One region of the Nocardiopsis sp. NPDC006139 genome, then DNA from elsewhere that is predicted to be linked to it. Evidence: riboswitches for the same ligand, from Rfam matches in the RefSeq annotation. Region 1 holds a riboswitch; each other region holds the start of a gene.

Region 1 (6,261 bases):
CGTCCCTTTCGACCCGACTTCGGAAAGTCACACGAACCCACAGGCGCCGACACGCGTCCCAGACAACACGTCAACACATCATCCGGGCGAGGGGAGCCATGAGCGAAAACGGACCTTACAACCAGCCACCGCAGAACCCCTACGGCGGTGACGGCTCGGGAGGGCAGCCTCCCTACGGCCCGCCGGGCGGCCCCTACGGCGACCCCCACACGGGCGGTCAGCCGGGCTACGCCCAGCAGGGCGCGTACACGGGCGGCCAGCCCGCCTACGGCCCCCCCGGGGGCTACCCGCCGCCGCAGCAGCCCAAGAGCGGCGGCAAGGCCGCCCTGTGGGTGGTCATCGGCGGCGGCGCGGTGATCGTGGTCCTCGTGGTCGCGCTCATCGTCATGCTCGCCACCAACCGCGGTGACGAGGGCGGCACCGTCGCCTCCCCGCCGGAGGGGAGCACCGAGGCCAGCGACCCCGCGACCGACCCGGCCGGCGAGGAGCCGGTCGAGGAGCCCGCGGGCGGCGGCGGCCCGGCGGGCGAGCCCCCGTACTCGCTGCCCATCGAGCCCTGCGAGGCCCTGACCGACCGCGTGGCCGAGGGCCTGCTCATGGGCCAGGACGGCTCCAAGAGCACCAGCGACAACCGCTCCACCTGCTCCGACATCAGCGGCACCCCGCCGGAGGGCAACCCGGACACCATGTTCGGGACCTACGACGTGACGTACCAGACCCCCTACGCCGGGTCGGACTCCATCGAGGGCGCCAAGACCGACTACCAGGACGCCGTCTCCAACATCCGCGGTGAGGGCTCGTACTCCCTGTACGACTCCGAGCACCTGGACCAGGACAAGGAGCTCCCCCTGGGCGACGAGGCCGTCTTCATCACCACGAAGTACGACTTCCTCGGCCAGTTCGTCCCCCGCGCCGCCGTGCTGATCCGTTCGGGCAACATCACCATCGAGGTCACGTACACGATGAGCCCCTCGTTCAGCGCCTCCGACGCCGACGTCGAGAAGTTCACGCTCCCCGACGACATCGAGGCGACCATGACCATGGCCGGCGAGGACGCCCTCGCCCTGCTCGAGTCCGCCTGACCCGTAGGCCACCGGGCGCACGGAAGAGCGTGAAGGGAGGGGCCGCGGCGACCGCCGCGGCCCCTCCCCCTTTCGTTCCGGGGCCGGTCCCTCCCGGTGCGGCGCCTACAGGCTCGCGCGGACCCGGCGGGCGGCCTCGACCATGTTGCGCAGGGCCTGTTCGACCTCCTCGTAGCCGCGGGTCTTCAGACCGCAGTCCGGGTTGACCCACAGCTTCCCGGCGTCGATGTGCTCCACCGCCAGGCGCAGGGACGCCTCGATCTCCTCCACCGACGGCACCCGCGGGGAGTGGATGTCGTACACGCCCGGGCCGATGCCCCGCCGGTAGCCTCGGCGGCCCAGGTCCTCCACCAGCTCCATGCGCGAGCGGGCCGCCTCGACGCTGGTCACGTCGGCGTCCAGCTCCTCGATGCCGTCGACGATCAGGCCGAACTCGGAGTAGCACATGTGCGTGTGGACGGTCGTCGACGGCGAGACGCCGGAGGTGGCCAGCCGGAAGGAGCCCACGGCCCAGTCCAGGTACTCCCGCCGCTTCTCCGCCCGCAGCGGCAGCAGCTCGCGCAGCGCGGCCTCGTCGACCTGGATGTGGCGGATCCCCGCCCGCTCCAGGTCGGCGACCTCGTCGCGCAGGGCCAGTGCCACCTGGCGGGCGGTGTCGCCCAGCGGCTGGTCGGTGCGCACGAACGACCAGGCGAGCATGGTCACCGGTCCGGTGAGCATGCCCTTGACCGGCTTCCCGGTACGCGACTGGGCGTAGGTGGTCCACTCCACCGTCATCGGCTCCGGGCGCGAGACGTCGCCGAAGAGGATCGGCGGGCGCACGCACCGGGAGCCGTAGGACTGCACCCAGCCGTTCTCGGTGGTGGCGTAGCCCCGGAGCTGCTCGGCGAAGTACTGGACCATGTCGTTGCGCTCGGGCTCGCCGTGGACGAGCACGTCCAGGCCGATGTCCTCCTGGAGCGCGATGACCCGGTCGATCTCGGCGCGCAGGATCGCCTTGTACTCCTCCTCTCCCAGCTCGCCGCGGCGGTGCGCGGCGCGGGCCCGGCGCAGCCCGCCGGTCTGCGGGAACGACCCGATGGTGGTCGTGGTCAGCGCCGGGACGCCGGGGGCGCCGCGCTCCCGCGGCCGCTCGTGGGCGTCCGCGCCCAGGGCCTCCAGGCGGGCGCGCACGCGCGCGTCCACGAACGCCGCGCCGGCCGGGGCCGGGGCGGCGGCGTAGCCGTCCCCGGTTCCCTCGGACAGCACCCTGCCCAGCAGCGCGACCTCACGGGTCTTCTGCTCCGCGAAGGCCAGCGCCGCGCGCAGCTCCGGGGGCAGCGAGGTCTCGGCGTCCAGGTCGATGGGCACGTGCAGCAGCGAGCAGGAGGTGCTCACGGAGATCCCGTCGGCCAGGCCCAGCAGGGTGCCCAGGGTGGCGACGGCGGCCGGGACGTCGGTGCGCCAGACGTTGCGGCCGTCGACCACGCCCGCGACCAGGCGGGTGGAGCCCAGACCGGAGACCGCGGTCAGGTCGGCGATCCCCTCGGCGTCGGTGACGAGGTCCAGGCCCACGGCCTCGACCGGGGACTCCTTGAGGACGCGCAGGGCGTCGGCGCCGATGGAGCCGAAGTAGGTGGAGACCAGGATCTCCGGGCGGTCGGCGAGCCCGCCCAGGACGCCGTAGGCGCGCTCCAGGTGGGCCAGGGCGGCGCGGCCCTCGTCGGTGGCCAGCACCGGCTCGTCCAGCTGCACCTGCTCGGCGCCGGCGGCGCGCAGGTCCGCCAGCACGCGGCCGTAGGCCTCCAGCAGGTCGTCGAGCAGCGCGATGGGCGACCAGCCCCGCGGTGCGTCGTCGGCGGCCTTGGACAGCAGCAGGAAGGTCAGCGGGCCGACCAGCACCGGGCGGGTGGGGTACCCGGCCTCCAGGGCCTCGCGGAACTCGGCGACGGGCTTGTCGCCGGCGACGCGCGGCCGCACGGCCGGGGAGAGCTCCGGGACCAGGTAGTGGTAGTTGGTGTCGAACCACTTGGTCATCTCCAGGGGCGGGGCGCCCTGGACCCCGCGGGCCAGCGCGAAGTAGCGGCGCAGCCGCCCGTCGGCGTCGGCGGCCGCGGACGGGTCCTCGAACCGCTCCGGGACCAGGCCGAACAGGACGGCGGTGTCCAGCACCTGGTCGTAGTAGGAGAACGTGTTGGAGGGGATGTCGTCGATCCCGGCGGCGCGCAGCCGGGCGTAGGTGTCCAGGCGCAGGCCGGCGGCGGCCTCCTCCAGGGCGGCGGCGGTGGAGGCGCCCTTCCAGTAGGACTCCTCGGCGCGCTTGAGCTCGCGGTCGGGACCGATGCGCGGGTAGCCGTGCACCGTGGACCGCACGGCGGGTCCGGAGGTGTTCATGAAGCTTCTTCTCCCTCGTCGAAAGCCGGGTACCGTGCCCGGGGTCGGCGAGGGGGCACGCCGGTGGGGCGCCGCTCGACGGGCGCCCACGGGTGCCGACCTCGGCCCTCCCTCGGGGCACGGGACCACCGGCGGCACGGGTGCGCCGCCGGGTGGAGGCAGGTCTTCGGACTCACGGGCGCGACCGGTGGGCCACCGGTCTCCTAATGCCCGCCGCTTCCCGGTCCCCGACCTCTCCGGTCGGTCCACCAGTGCTCCATGGCGGGGGTCGTTCCCGTACACCGCTGCGGGGCAGTCCCGGATTCGCACCGGGTTCCCTCTTGCGACGCGCGCCACCGGCCCGGGATCGCCCCGGGCGGAAGGATGGCGCACGAACCTTCCACGCCTGCGAGTATAGGGAGACATCCCCTCGCCCCTGCCCCCCGGCATGCCCCCTGTGCCCCTCGCCGCCCCGGAGTCCGAACCCTCCGCCCGTGGGCGGCGTCACACCCGATGAAGACGTCGCACGGTGGCGCCCCCGCCGGCCCCGTGCACGTTCGTCTGCGAAATGGACGCGGAGAACCCCTGGTGAACAAGCTGCCCCGAACCGCCATGACCCCCGACCACCCGGTCATCACGGTGGGCGTCTCCCTCGTGGTCCTGGCCGGCATGGTGCTGTTGTCGGTGCGACCACCGGAGTCGTTGGGGGCGGGCCCGGCCGGGGGCGTGGCGCACGGCCTGGCCGACGCCATCGAGCAGCGCATCCCCGCCACCGGCGAGCCCGACGCGCTGACCGTGGTCGACGAGGCCGCCCTGACCGGGGTGGAGACGGAGGAGCTGGAGTACGACGGGGTCGCCACCGAGGTGTCCTTCCCGGTGCTGCCCAACGCCGAGCCGCTCACGGAGTTCCTGCGCGGGAGGCTGGGCGCCGACGTGGAGGCGTTCGACGCCGCCAACCCGGGCGCGGAGTCCTACACGGCGGGGTGGAACATCACCGCCGCCTCCGACGGCCTGGTCGGCGTGCGCATGACGGGCGAGGAGACCGACTCCGAGGGCACCCGGGAGTTCCACTCCACCTACTGGTACGACACCGGTGACGGCGTCACCCGCGGCTCGCAGTCGCTGCTGGCCGGACAGGACGAGCTGGCCGCCCTCAACACCCTGGTGCGCGACCGCCTCGGCGACGCCGCCGAGACGGGGACGGTGCTGCCGGTGGCGTCGCTGTACGACTCGGTCGGGTTCAACCCCGACGGCGACCTGGTCGTGGAGTTCGACACCGGGCAGGTCGCCCCGGCCGACGCCGGGCCCCTGACCGCGGTCGTCGAGCGCGCCGAGTCCGAGCCGCTGCTGTCGGACTTCGGGCGCCGGGTGCTGCGCGCCGCCACCACCGGGGTCGAGGAGTTCGCCATCTCCGCCGCGCCCGGGGAGGGCTCCGGCGTCGCGGACGAGCCGGTCCCGGGCGTCATCTCCCCCGTGGACGAGTCCGTCGACTGCGCCGACCCCGAGGTCAAGTGCGTGGCCCTGACCTACGACGACGGCCCCGGCGGGGGCACCCCCGAGCTGCTGGACACGCTCGCCGAGTACGACGCCAAGGCGACCTTCTTCGTCACCGGCCTGCCGGTGATGGAGCACCCGCACACGGTGCGGCGCACCTACGCCGAGGGGCACGAGATGGCCAACCACACCCTGAACCACCCCGACCTGGCGGGGCTGGGGGCCGACGGCGTGCACGACAACCTGAACAGCGTGCAGGCCCTGGTGTACCGGGAGACCGGGTACACGATGGACCTCATGCGCCCGCCGTACGGGTCGACCAACGACGGCGTCGCCTCGGTGACCCGGGACATGGGCCTGGCCCAGGTCCTGTGGAGCATCGACACCAACGACTGGAAGGACCGGGACCCCTCCGTGGTCGCGGACCGGGCGATCGCGGGCGCCTCGGACGGGGCGATCATCCTCATGCACGACATCCACCCCACCACCATCGCGGCCTCGCACAAGATCATCCGCGAGCTGGACGCGCAGGGGTACACGATGGTGACCGTGTCGCAGCTGCTGGGCGACGCCGAGCCCGGCGAGCGGTACGTGGACGGCGTGCCCGACGAGCAGCCCTCGGACGCGCCCTCGGACGGCGCCGGGGAGGACCCCGGGGAGTAGGCCGCGCCTTCCCCGGGCGGCCCCCTCCGGGGCCGCCCGGGGCACCGCGCACGGCGGCGGCCGTCACCGAGAGCGCAGGGGCTGACCACATGTGGTCAGCGTCACGGCCGGGCCGCCGGATTCCCCTATGTTGCACCCAACAGCCCCGGTGCACATGTTCTGGATGAGGGAGTCCGGTGTTCTCGTCGAGCCGTACGCGTCCGCAGCAGCCCCTCCCCCGCGGGGCGGGAGCCGCACGCCGGCACCCGTGGGCGGTGGGGGCCGCCGTGGCCCTGGTGCTCCCCCTGGCCTCCTGTCAGAACCCGCCGGCCGCCGCCCCGGAGGAGGCCGACGGCGAGGCCATCACCGTACTGGTCGACGGCCCCGGGGACGTGGTCACCGAGTGGAGCGGCGAGGGGGACGACTTCCCCGACCACCCCTACATCCCCGAGGACGTGGAGATCTCCGTCGCCCACCCGGAGTTCCCGGGCGCCGAGGCGTTCTCCACCGCCCTGCACGGGCACATCGACCGGGAGGTCATGGACTTCCGCGGGGTCAGCCGGGAGCCCGTGGGCCTGGAGATCGCCTGGGAGGTCGTGGCCGCCGGCGAGGGCGTCCTGGGCGTGCGCCTGGTCGGCACCGAGGAGGACCTGCACGGGAGGCGCCAGGCGTACGCGACGTACTGGTACGA
Region 2 (6,261 bases), on a different contig from region 1:
GTAGAACAGCGGGTCGCCCTCGGAGAGCAGGACGACGTCGCGCCCCGCGTCGAGGTGGGCGGCCAGGCGCGCGGCGGACTCCTCGTAGAAGTCGGCCAGGGCGCCCTCGTAGCCGCCGGGGTGGTCGGCCGCGCCGGTGGTCACCGGGTAGACGAGCCGTTCCTGGACCGCCCCCGCCGGGATCAGGCCGGCGGCGATGCGGCGGGCGTTGGAGTCCTTGCCCGGGCCGCAGTGGTAGGCGACGACGTCGGCGGCCGAGATGAGCCGGGCGGCCTTGAGGGTCATCAGCTCAGGGTCGCCGGGGCCGACGCCCACGCCGTGGAACCTGCCGGTCCTGCCGGTCATTCCTCCTCCTTCGCGAGGGCGTTGAGGGCCGAGGCGGCCATCGCGGAGCCGCCGCGGCGGCCGCGGGCGAGCACGTAGGGGACGTCGATGCCGTGGCGGCCGGCGAACTCCTCCAGGGCCTGCTTGGACTCGGCGGCGCCGACGAAGCCGACCGGGCAGCCGACGATCGCCGCGGGGCGCGGGGCGCCGTCGACGAGCATCTCCAGCAGGTGGAAGAGCGCCGTGGGGGCGTTGCCGAAGGCGACCACGGCGCCCTCCAGCCGGGGCTCCCACAGGGAGACCGCGGCGGCGGAGCGGGTGGTGCCCCAGCGCCGGGCCAGGCCGGGGACCCGCTCGTCGCCCAGCAGGCACAGGACGTCGTTGTCGGCGGGCAGGCGGCCGCGGGTGACGCCGGTGGCGACCATGGTCGCGTCGCACAGGATCGGCGCGCCGGACCGCAGGGCCGCCCGGGCGGCGCCGACCAGGCCGGGGTGGACCACCAGGTCGGCGGCGAGGTCGACCTGCCCGGTGCCGTGGATCATCCGCACCGCGAGGCGCTCGGCGTCGGTGGGCAGGTGGCCCAGGGACGCCTCGGCGCGGATGGTGGCGAAGGAGTCCGTGTAGATCGCGGGCCCGTCGTCGATGTACTCGTAGTGCCGGTTCGGCCGGCGGGGGGCGGTCACCGCCGCGCCCCGGGGACGACGACGCCGCGCCAGGGCGTGACCACGAGGTCGCCGCCCGAGGCGAGGGCGTCGGCGGCCAGGGCGTCCGCGGCGGCCCGGTCCAGGCCCTCCTCCGGGACGGGGACGTAGTGCGCGCCGCCGGGCAGCGGCCCGTACGGCGGTGGCGGGGCGGGCGCGGGCAGGCGCGGGTCGGGGGGATGCGGCGCGCACAGCGCGGAGGGGAGCTCGGCCACGTGCCAGGGCGCGGAGGGGCCCTCGCCGCGCCGCTCCAGGAACAGGTCGGCCAGGCGCACGAGGGCGTCGGCGGCCCCGTCCAGCCGCACCGCCGGCCCGTGGCGGTCGCCGACGCGCAGTTGGGCGGTGGCCCCGTCGAGCGCGGTGAGGCCCAGGTCGCAGGGGCGTTCCACGAGGTCGCCGCGCCCGTCGTCGAGCACGAACAGGAAGCGGCCGGGCAGGGCGGCGCGGTGCGGGGCCGAGCACAGGGCCGCGTCCAGGGCGGCGGCGACGGGACGCAGGTCGGCGCGTCCCCCCGACAGCCCGGTGAGCGGCGAGGCCATCACGTTGCGGACCAGTTCGTGGGAGGGCGAGGGCAGCAGCCCCGTCTCCTCCAGCGCGCCGAGGACCGCCGGATCGAGGCGCCCGTCGCGGCCGGGCAGGGCGCGCACCTGGAGGTTGGCCCGCCCCGTCACGTGGACCCGGCCGGAGCCGAACTCCTCGGCGACGGCGGCCAGGGCGGCCAGGGACCGGGCCGGCAGGCGGCCGCCGACGAGTCGGAGCCGGACCAGCAGGCCGTCCGGGGCCTCCCAGGGCCGGAGTGCGCCGGGGCAGCGGTCGCGCCGGGTGCGGGGCGCGGGGGCGTCCGCGGGGAACATGCACGTCCTTCGGTTCGGGGCCCGTACGCGGGGCCCGCGGGTGACCCGGCGGCCCGTCACCGCCGGTGCCAGCAGGTCTTCGGACTCGGGGTCTTCCGGAGCGGAGCGCCTTCCCGGGGCGGTGCGCCCCAGTGGCCGTCCGGGACGCGGAGGTCCCGGCACATGCCCGCCCGTCACCCTCACCGCTGCGCGTCAGTCCCGGATTCGCACCGGGTTCCCTGCCCCACGAAGTGGAGTACGACTGGCCCGAAGAGCGTACAACGTCCGCTTCCGGCTCCGACCAGCGGTCTCGCCTTCTCGCCGCCACGGTCCGGCCCTCCGGCGCCGACGACGGGCCCGCTGGACCGGTACGGTGCGACCGCCGGGTTCTGCGGGGTGAACGGACGAAGGAGTCGCACGATGGCGGGACCGCACGCACTGGACGCCCTCCTGGCGGCGGCCGGGTCGCTCGGGATCACGGCCTCCGGCACGGAGACCGTCGTGGACCTCGCCGACGCGGGCGCGCGCGAGGAGCTGCGGGCGGTGATGGCGGTGCGCTCGCTGCCGGGGATGGTGTGCGCGTGCGCCGGGGAGGCGCGGCTCGACGTCCGGGGCCCGGACGGCCGGTCCCTGGCGGTGGTGGCGCTGCACCACGGTGTGACCCTGTCCTGGGAGGGGTGGGACGGCGACGCGCTGCTCGCCGACGGCCCCGGGCTCCTGGGCTGGCTCGACCGGCACGGGGTCCCGGAGCCGCTGCGCCTGTTCCGCGAGGCCGAGGCGCGCCGGGCCGCGGCTGCCCGGGAGCGGGACGACTGGGTCGCCGCGGTGCCCGGGGCTCTGCGCGGCCTGACGGAGCGGATGCTCCAGAGCACGGGAGGGTCCGAACTGCGGTCCGAGGCCGCCGGACTGCTGGCCAAGGCGGTCCCGGACCCGGTGGTCCGGGTGCAGGCGGTGCTGGCCTGGTACGCGGCGGGGAGCGGCCGTTACTCCGGGTACCCGGTCTACGAGGACCTGCCGGGAGCGATGCTCGGGGAGGTGCCGATCGGGGAGATCGCCGCCGCCCTGGAGGACCCCCGCGCCGGAGCCCGCCATGAGGCCGGGGCCGTGCGGCACCTGATCGGGTGGAGGTCCCGCAAGCGGATCCGGCGGGACATCGCCGCGCTGCCCGCCCCGCTGCGGGCCCGGCTGCTGGCGGCGGCCCGCACCTCGCCCGACCGGGCCACCCGGGTCCGGGCCGGGGAACGGCTCGGCGGCTGACCGGTTCCGGGCGCGGCCGTGATCGGCCACGGGGCTCCGGGTACGGGACGCCTGTGTACGGCCTCCCCAGGCCGCTCCCCGGCCGACCCCCGCCCCTCAGCCCGCACAGGAGGCGCACGCCCGTCACCGAGGCCGCCGAGCCGCTCCGTCCGCTCGAGGGGGGGCGCCCCCGGCATGCAACGGTACGCACGGAAATACTGCCGGAACGCCCTCGGCCGGGTCCGCGGCGCCGCTTGACCTGGAGCGCACTCCAGGAGGCAGCATCGCGGGCATGGAAACTCCCACTCCCCTGCACAGCGGGTTCGGACACGACTCGACGGCCGACGACGTGCTCGCCGACACCGACCTGGGCGGCCGGTTCGCCGTGGTCACCGGCGGGTACTCGGGCCTGGGCCTGGAGATGACCCGTTCCCTGGTCCGGGCCGGTGCCGAGGTGCTGGTGCCCGCGCGCCGCCCCGACCGGGCACGAGAGGCGCTCGCGGATCTCCCCCGGGTCTCGGTGGCGGCGCTCGACCTGACCGACCAGGCCGACGTCCGCCGCCTGGCCGGGGAGGTGCGCGCGGCCGGGCGGCCCGTCGACCTGGTCATCAACGCGGCGGGGATCATGCGGGGACCGCGCACGGCGGTGGGCCCGGGGTGGGAGGCCCACCTTGCGGTGCACCACCTGGGGCACTTCACGTTGACGGCGCTGCTGGCACCGGCCCTGGCGGAGGGTGCGCGGGTGGTGGGGCTGTCGTCGGCCGGGCACTTCCTGTCGGACATGCGCTGGGAGGACCCGCACTTCGCCCAGCCCGACGCGTACGACCAGTGGACCGCCTACGGCCAGTCCAAGACGGCGGTGTCCCTGGCCGCACTGCACCTGGACGGCCTGTTGGCGCCGCGCGGGGCGCACGCGTTCTCGGTGCACCCGGGCAGCATCCTCACCCCGCTGCAACGGGAGGTACCACTGCGAACCCGGCGCCGACTGGGGTGGGTGGTCGGGGAGGACGACCGGCCCGCCCCCGGGTTCAAGACCCCCGAACAGGGCGCGGCGACGGCGGTGTGGGCGGCGACTTCTCCGCTGCTGGAGGGGCACGGCGGGGCCTACTGCCAGGACTGCGACATCGCCGCGCCCGCGGACTCCGACGACATGCTCAGGGGCGGGGTCAAACCGTGGGTGCTGGACCGCGGGGCCGCGGAGCGGCTGTGGTGGTGGTCCGCTGGCGCCACCGGCGTCGGCGCCGTTCTCTAGGACCCGGGCGTGGGCGGCCGGGCCGTCCGGAGGCGGCGAAAGCCCAGGGCGAGCACCGCGAGCGAGCCGAGGAGGGCGACCGTGTTGTGGGTGTACTTGGCGGCCGCCGCCACGTCGCCGATGGGGCGGGCGAGGAAGGCCGTGAACACGTTGGCGAGCAGGGCGCCGCCCGCTGCGGCGAGCACGTGGCGGGGTCCCCAGCCCGCCCGGGCCGACCAGCGGGCCAGCAGCACGGCGAGGCCGCCCAGGACGGCCAGGTTGACCGCGAACCCCGGCCAGCCGATGAGGAACCAGGACGAGTCCGCGATCCGCCACGGCCCCTCCCCCAGGCCGACCGCCCGCAGCAGGTGCGCGACCGCCCCGGGCAGGCCCAGCGCCGCCAGGACGGTGCCGCCGACCGCCCACGGCGGGGGCGCGGGCCGCGGGTCGGGCCGGTCGGGCCCGCGCCACAGGAAGGCCGCGGCGCCCAGGGCGAGCGCCGCCGCGGCCGCGCCGACGGCCTGCCCGGCGGAGGGCACGAACCCCTCGGTCTCCACGGACCACCGCAGCACGAGCACGGCGGCGGCCGCGAACCCGGCCGCGACCACGGCCAGCCCGAACCACCCCAGCCACGGCCGGGCGGCCGTCCGGGGGGCGAGCGACTCGACGACCGCGATCGGTACGGTGACGCTCCAGACCGCGTGCCCCGCCGTGAAGACGAGCGCCAGGTTGGGGTTCACACCCGGGGCCGGCAGCAGGGAGGAGGAGAACATGTCCTCCCAGTACGGGATGTCGCGGTAGGACGGGTTGAACAGCGACAGGTCCACGAGCCCCGCCTGGACCACGCCGAAGGCGGCGCCCAGCAGCAGGACGGCCGGCCACCCGCGCCCGGTCCTGCGGGCGACCTCGCGGATGAGCACGGCGGCCCCGCCGTACAGGGGCGCGAAGAGGAACAGCCCGCCCAGGAGCTCCCGCGGGTCGCCGGTCGAGTCGTCGTAGCCGTAGAGGTACTCGGCGCAGACCGGGGCGAGCAGGAGCAGTCCCAGGACGGGCGGCAGGCGGAGAAGCGTGCCGGGCGGACGGGCGTTCTCGGTCATGGCATCGAGCCTGGCCGACGGCGCACCGGCCGGTCACTACGGCGGGCCCTACCCCCGGGGTGTCCCCGGGCCCACCCCCGGCCGTCCCGGCGGTGCCGTTCCCGCCGTCCCGTCGGCGGACGGGACGGCGGGGGCGGATCAGTCGTCCTCGCGGACGTCGACGACCTCGCCGGACAGGTCGACGATGACGTCGTACTCGCGGCCGTCGGCGCCGTGCACCTCGACGTCCCAGACCTGGTGGCCGTCCTCGTCGTCGCGGTCCGCGTCCACGGCGCGGGCGCCCTCGCCCACGGCCGCCTCGGCGGCGGCGGACACGGCGTCGCGGTCGGCCTCGCCCTCGGTGCCGGAGTTGTCCCAGGGGGCCGGGCCGCCGTCGGGGTCGCGCAGGTTGAGCCCGTTGACGGTGTAGACGTCGGCGTCCTCGCGCTCGCCGTCGTCGTCCTCCTCGTAGCGGACGCCCAGGGTGACCTCGGTGCCCTCCAGCCCGCGCAGCTCCTCCAGCAGCGGGGCGGCGGTGCCGTCGCCGTCGTAGTCCTCCACGACCGGGTCGGTCAGCAGCCATTCCTCGGGGCCGAAGTCGACGTCCACCCCGGCCACGCTCCAGTCGTCGTGGTCCTCGTCCCGGTCCTGGTCGTCGTCGGCGCGCAGCTCGCCGGTGAGCTGCTCCAGGCCCTCGACGGACCGGGTGGCCGAGGTGCCGCCGTCGCCGTCGGCGGGGGCGGCCGCCGGGGCGCCGCCGGAGGAGAAACCGGTCAGGCTGATCGGCTGGATCTGCTGCTCGGGGTCGTCGAGCAGCAGGTAGCCGCCGACCGCGCCGACGGCCAGCAGCCCGGCCGCGG
Region 3 (6,261 bases), on a different contig from region 1:
GCGCGCCCCTGGGCCACCGCCACCACCGGTCGGCGCCCGCCCGTGCGGGAGCCGACCGCGTCGGCCGGGTCCCAGGGCCGGGCGTCCAGGGCGGGGGCGGAGCGGGCCAGCTCCAGCACCGCGTCCAGGTCGACGTGGGCGGCGATGTGCTCGCCCAGGCGGGCCACCACCCGCTCCGACTCCGCCCGTTCGGCGGCCGGGACCAGGCCCAGGTGCCGGGAGGGGCGCGCGATCCGCTCGTCGTGGGGGACGGCGCCCAGCACCGGCAGGCGGGTGGAGCGGGTGATCTCCGCGGTGTTGCGCGCCGACCCGGCGCGGTTGAGGATCACGCCCACGACATCGACCGACGGGTCGTAGTCGGCCATGCCCGCCAGCAGGGCGCCCGCGGAGCGGGACATGCGGGACACGTCCACGACCAGGACCACGGGGGTCCGGGTGAGGGCCGCGACGTGCGCCGACGAGGAGAACCCGCCCGTTCCGATCCGCCCGTCGTGCAGCCCCATGACCCCCTCGACGACGGCGGCGTCCGCGCCGCGCGCCCCGTGCAGGAGCAGCGGCGCCACCCGGTCCTCCCCCACCAGGTGGGGGTCGAGGTTGCGGCCGGGGCGGCCGGTGGCCAGGGCGTGGTAGCCGGGGTCGATGTAGTCGGGGCCGACCTTGTGGCCGCTCACGGTGTGCCCGGCGGCGCGCAGCGCGGCCATGAGCCCGGTCGCGACCGTGGTCTTGCCCTGGCCCGTCATGGGGGCGGCGACCATGACCCGGGGCAGGGCCGTCACCATTCGATGCCCCGCTGCCCCTTGCGGCCCGCGTCCATGGGGTGTTTGACCTTGGCCATCTCGGTGACCAGGTCGGCGGCCTCCACCAGCCGGGGGTCGGCGCGCCTGCCGGTGACCACCACGTGCTGGCGCCCGGGGCGGTCGCGCAGGGTCGCCACGACGTCGTCGACGTCGACCCAGCCCCAGTTCAGGGGGTAGGTGAACTCGTCGAGGATGAGCAGGTCGTGGCGCTGGTCGGCGAGCCTGCGCTTGATCTCCGCCCAGCCCTCGGCCGCGTCCGCGGCGTGGTCCTCCGCGCTGCCGGGGCGGCGGCTCCAGGACCAGCCCGAGCCCATCTTGTGCCACTCCACGGGGCCGCCCTCGCCGGTCTCCTCGTGGAGCCGGCCCAGGCGTTCGAGCACGGTCTGCTCGCCGATGCGCCACTTCGCCGACTTCACGAACTGGAACACCCCGATCCGCCAGCCCTGGTTCCAGCCGCGCAGGGCGAGCCCGAACGCCGCGGTCGACTTGCCCTTTCCGTCGCCGGTGTGGACCGCGAGCACCGGCTGGTTGCGGCGCTGGCGCGTGGTGAGCCCGTCGTCGGGGACCACGAGCGGCTTTCCCTGCGGCATCAGGCGGCCCTCTCCCTCACCGCGCCGCCCAGGGCGGCGGCGCTGACCTCGGACACGGGGATGTGGTCGGCGCCCAGCCTTCGGGCGAGGCCGGCGGCCAGCCCCAGCCGCAGCGGACCGGACTCGCCGTCCACGACGACGGTGGTCACGCCCAGCGCGGCGACGTGGTCGGCGGCCGCCAGCGAACGGCCGACGGAGCCCGGGCCGGCGGTGGCCCGGCCGTCGGTCACCAGGACGAGCAGCGGGCGCTGGCGCGGGTCGCGCAGGCGTTCGCGCCGCAGGACCCGGGCGGCCTCCAGCAGGCCCTCGGCGAGGGGGGTGCGGCCTCCGGCGGGCAGCCCGTCCAGGCGGGCGGCGGCGGTGTCCACCGACCGGGTCGGCGGCAGCACCAGTTCGGCGCCCGTCCCCCGGAAGGTCACGAGGCCGACCTTGTCGCGGCGCCGGTAGGCGTCCAGGAGCAGGGACAGGATCGCGGTCTTGACCTCGCCCATGCGCTTGCGCGCCGCCATGGAGCCCGACGCGTCGACGCAGAACAGCACCAGGTTGCTCTCCTGGCCCTCACGCACCGCGACGCGCAGGTCGCGGGGCAGCAGGCCGATCCGGCCGCCGCCGTGCGGGCGGGAGGCCGCGGCCTTGACGGTCTCCACCAGGTGGAGCGAACCGCCCGGGCCCCGGCCCGGCGGCTGCGCCCCGATCCTGCGGCCCCGGGTGCCGACGGCGCGGCTGCGGCGGCCGTCGGCGCCCGCTCCCGCGCCGCGCACCGTGAGCGTGCGGGGGCGGTAGGGGGCGGCGGCCTTCGCGGTGACGGAGGGGGCGGCGCCGGCCGGGGTCCCGGGGGCTGCGTCGTCGGGGCCCGCGGGGGGCTGTGGAGCGGGGGCGTGCTCGGCGCTGCCGATCCCGTCGCCGTCCCCGGAGGGCCCGGCGTCGGGGGGCCCGGCCTCAGGGGACCCGGCCTCAGGGGACCCGGCGTCGGGGCTCCGGCCGTCCCCGGGGGCGTCCGGGGCCTGCGGGGCGTCGGCGTCCCCGGGGCCGCCGTCTTCGGCGGGGCCGTCCGCCCCGTCCGGCCCCGGCGGCCGCGGGGGGTCGGGCGGCGGGTCCCCGTCGCCGAGGACCCGGTCGAGGAGCTCCTCGTCCAGGCCCGGCGCGTCGAAGGGGTTGCGGCGCCGCCGGTGCGGCAGCGCGAGCAGGGCGGCGCGGCGGATGTCGGCCCGGGTGACGAAGGCCCGGCCCTCCCAGGCGGCGTGCGCCAGGGCCGTGCGCGCGGTGACGATGTCGGCGCGCAGGCCGTCGACCTCGAACGCCGCGCACACCTGCGCGATCTTCAGCAGCGCGGCCTCGGAGAGCCGGGCGCCCCGGACGGTGTCCCGGGCCGCGGCGATGCGCTCGGCGAGCGCCTTCTCCGCGGCCCCGTAGCGGTCGGCGAAGGCCGCGGCGTCGGAGTCGTAGGCCATGCGCCTGCGGACCACCTCGACGCGGGCGGCGGGGTCGGCAGGCGCGCGGACCTCGACGGTGAGCCCGAACCGGTCCAGGAGCTGCGGGCGCAGTTCGCCCTCCTCGGGGTTCATCGTGCCGATGAGCAGGAACCGGGCGGGGTGCTCCACGGAGAACCCGTCGCGCTCCACGGTCACCCGGCCGGTCGCGGCGGCGTCGAGGAGGAGGTCGACCAGGTGGTCGTGGAGCAGGTTGACCTCGTCCACGTAGAGGAGGCCCCGGTGGGCGCGGGCCAGCAGCCCTGGCTCGTAGGCGACCCTGCCGTGCGTGAGCGCCTGCTCCAGGTGCAGGGAGCCCAGCACCCGGTCCTCGGTGGCGCCCACGGGCAGCTCGACCAGGCGCACCGGGCGGCTCTCCACGGCCGTTCCGGGCGGGAACGGCCCGTCCGGGGACTCCTGCGCGGGGTCGGCGGGGTCGACGGAGAAGCGGTCGCCCGGGTGGACCTCGACCGGGGGCAGCAGGGGGGCGAGGGCGCGCACCGCCGTGGACTTGGCGGTGCCCTTCTCCCCGCGCACCAGGACGCCCCCGATCTCGGGGGAGACGCTGGCCAGGACCAGGGCCAGGCCCAGGTCGTCCAGCGGTTCGGTGTCGCAGCCGACGATCGCCGAAAAGGGGTAGTGCGATGGCCGCAATGGCATGTGAGGCTCCCGCTCGTTTCGCCATGGGTCTGAACGGGTGCGGGGCCGGTCTTCGGACTTGCCGGGTCCCCCTCCTCGGGGGCTCGGTTCACCGCAGCGGGCCTGTGCCGGAATCTCACCGGCTTCCCAGATTCTCCCCGACCGCCCTTCCCACCGTTTCCGAAGGTGGGGAGGCCGGGGCACCTCGCACCAGGGTTCGACGATAGCGTCCACCCCATGAGCACCGACACCCGCCCCACCCCCGTCCCCCGTGTCACCGTCGTCGGCGTCGGCGCCGACGGCTGGGCGGGGGTGCCCGAACGGTTGCGGAGCCTGGTGCTGGAGGCGGACACGCTGCTGGGCGGGCGCAGGCACCTGGCGATGGTGCCGGACCGGCGGGGGCAGCGCCGGGAGCCCTGGCCCTCCCCCCTGCGGGAGGGGCTGCCCGGGCTGCTCGCCTCCTGCCCCGGCCGGGGCGTGGTGGCCCTGGCCTCCGGCGACCCGCTCGTGTCGGGGGTGGCGGCCACGCTCATCGACCTGCTGGGCGCGGACGCGGTGCGGGTGGAGCCCGCCCTGTCCTCGGTCGCGCTGGCCCGGGCGCGGATGGGCTGGCCCGCGGAGCGGTGTGCGGTGGTGACCCTGGTCGGGCGCGACCCCCGGCTGCTGCTGCGCTGGCTGTCCCCCGGGGCACGGCTGCTGGTGCTCTCCTCGGACGCGGGCACCCCGGCCCTGGCGGCCGCCCTGCTGAGCGGCGCCGGGTACGGGGGCACCCGCATGACCGTGCTCGGGGACCTGGGCTCGGACGCCGAGTCGCGCTTGGAGGGCACCGCGGACGGGTGGCCCGGGGTGGACCCCGCGTCCGTGCCGGCGCTGCACGTCCTCGCCCTGGAGCTCGACGGGCCGCCCGGGTACGGGCTGGCCGCCGGGCTGCCCGACGACGCCTACGAGCACGACGGGCAGCTCACCAAGCGCGACCTGCGCGCCTGCGCCCTCGCCCGGCTGGCGCCCGCCCCGGGGCTGCACCTGTGGGACGTGGGCGCGGGCGCGGGGTCGGTGGGGATCGAGTGGATGCGCGCGCACCCGGAGTGCGCGGCGACGGCGGTGGAGGCCGACGCCGGCCGGGCCGCGCGGATCGGCCGCAACGCGGGGCGGCTCGGCGTGCCGGGGCTGCGGGTGGTCCACGGGCGCGCCCCGGAGGCGCTGGCGGGGCTGCCCGCGCCCGACGCGGTGTTCGTCGGCGGCGGCGCGACCCGGCCCGGTGTGCTCGGGGCGTGCCTGGAGGCGCTGCGGCCGGGCGGCCGCCTGGTGGTGCACGGGGTGACGCTGGAGACCGAGCGGCTGCTGGGCGAGGCCCACCGGGAGCACGGCGGCGAGCTGACCCGGATCGCCGTGGAGACCGCCGCGCCGATCGGCGGGTTCACCGGGTGGACGCCCGCGCGCACGGTCACCCAGTGGTCCTGGCGGGCCTGACCCTGCGGCGCGGCCCCCGCGGCCCCGGCGCCCCCGGGGGGCGCGGCCTATCCGCCGTCCGCCGGCCGGGGCCGGGCGGGGTCGTAGAGGAAGGACTCCCCGCCGCCCCGCGGGTCCAGGGCCCGTCCGACCAGGATGACCGCCGCCTGCCGGAACCCGGCCTCCTCGACCCGGTCGGCGATGTCGGCCACCGTCCCGCGCAGGACCGCCTCGCCCGGCTGGCTGGCCCGGTGGACGACGACCACCGGGCAGTCCGCCCCGTACTCGGGGGCGAGCTCCCCCATGAGCGCCCGCACCCGGGTGATCGCCAGGTGCAGGACCAGGGTGGCCCGGGTGGCGGCGAACGCGGCCAGGGTCTCGGTGTCCGGCATGGCCGTGGACCGCGCCCGGGTCCGGGTGAGGACCACCGACTGCGCGACCAGGGGCACGGTCAGCTCCCTCCCCGCCAGGGCCGCGGCGGCGGCGTAGGCGGGCACGCCCGGGGTGACGTCCCACGGCACCCCGTGCGCGTCGAGCCTGCGGGTCTGCTCGGCGAGCGCGGAGTACAGGGACGGGTCCCCCGAGGTCAGCCGCACGACGTCGGAGCCGGCCCGGTGGGCCCCGACCAGGCGTTCGGTGATGCGGTCCAGGTCCAGGCCCTGGGTGTCCACCAGCTCCGCCCCGGGCGCGCAGTGGGAGAGGACCCCGGGGTCCAGGTACGTCCCGGGGTAGAGCACCACGTCGGCCGCGCCGAGCATGCGCGTGGCGCGCACGGTGAGCAGGTCCGCCGCCCCGGGTCCGGCGCCCACGAAGTGCACGGTCACGGCTTCACCCACCGGGGGGTCCAGACGCGGCCCGACGGGGAGACCCGGGTCCCGGACGCCCCGACGATGAGCAGGCAGCGCATGTCGACCGCCGCGGGGTCGAGCCCGGCCAGGGTGGTCACCTCCAGCGACTCCCCGTCGCGGCCCACGTCCCGGCCCACCACGACCACCGTGTCGGGGTCGCGGTGCTCCAGCAGGACGCGGCGCGCGGTGGCGATCTGCTCGGTGCGCGAGCGCGAGGCGGGGTTGTACAGGGCCAGGGCCAGGTCGGCGTCGGCGACGGCGCGCAGCCGGTGCTCGACGACCTTCCAGGGTTTGAGGCGGTCCGAGAGGCTCATGACGGCGAAGTCGCCGCCGACGGGGGCGCCCGCGCGGGCGGCCACGGCCTGGACCGCGCTCACTCCGGGCACCACCCGGACGGACACGTCCCGGTACCGGGGGTCCTCGGCCGCCTCGAACACGGCGGTGGCCATGCCGAAGATCCCGGCGTCGC

Evidence for each region. A riboswitch is a leader RNA that binds a small molecule or an ion and turns the genes downstream of it on or off. The one in region 1 is predicted to bind cobalamin.
Region 2: linked by a shared signal. The riboswitch ahead of ABZ249_RS26665 (nitrite reductase) and the one ahead of metE (5-methyltetrahydropteroyltriglutamate--homocysteine S-methyltransferase) in region 1 are both predicted to bind cobalamin.
Region 3: linked by a shared signal. The riboswitch ahead of ABZ249_RS26690 (VWA domain-containing protein) and the one ahead of metE (5-methyltetrahydropteroyltriglutamate--homocysteine S-methyltransferase) in region 1 are both predicted to bind cobalamin.

The regions. Positions count from the first base shown of each region.
Region 1 is NZ_JBEXTT010000006.1:192,697-198,957, reverse strand. Features, by position in the region: gene ABZ249_RS10170 (DUF3558 domain-containing protein) at 99-1,082, shown strand; gene metE (5-methyltetrahydropteroyltriglutamate--homocysteine S-methyltransferase) at 1,188-3,455, opposite strand; cobalamin riboswitch at 3,613-3,792, opposite strand; gene ABZ249_RS10160 (polysaccharide deacetylase family protein) at 4,047-5,591, shown strand; gene ABZ249_RS10155 (polysaccharide deacetylase family protein) at 5,858-6,261, shown strand, end outside.
Region 2 is NZ_JBEXTT010000024.1:76,265-82,525, reverse strand. Features, by position in the region: gene ABZ249_RS26675 (precorrin-2 C(20)-methyltransferase) at 1-345, opposite strand, end outside; gene ABZ249_RS26670 (precorrin-8X methylmutase) at 342-1,007, opposite strand; gene ABZ249_RS26665 (nitrite reductase) at 1,004-1,879, opposite strand; cobalamin riboswitch at 1,932-2,140, opposite strand; gene ABZ249_RS26660 (hypothetical protein) at 2,279-3,115, shown strand; gene ABZ249_RS26655 (oxidoreductase) at 3,387-4,346, shown strand; gene ABZ249_RS26650 (hypothetical protein) at 4,343-5,422, opposite strand; gene ABZ249_RS26645 (PepSY domain-containing protein) at 5,561-6,261, opposite strand, start outside.
Region 3 is NZ_JBEXTT010000024.1:83,226-89,486, reverse strand. Features, by position in the region: gene ABZ249_RS26700 (cobyrinate a,c-diamide synthase) at 1-779, opposite strand, end outside; gene cobO (cob(I)yrinic acid a,c-diamide adenosyltransferase) at 773-1,387, opposite strand; gene ABZ249_RS26690 (VWA domain-containing protein) at 1,387-3,516, opposite strand; cobalamin riboswitch at 3,542-3,680, opposite strand; gene cbiE (precorrin-6y C5,15-methyltransferase (decarboxylating) subunit CbiE) at 3,733-4,965, shown strand; gene cobM (precorrin-4 C(11)-methyltransferase) at 5,013-5,780, opposite strand; gene ABZ249_RS26675 (precorrin-2 C(20)-methyltransferase) at 5,765-6,261, opposite strand, start outside.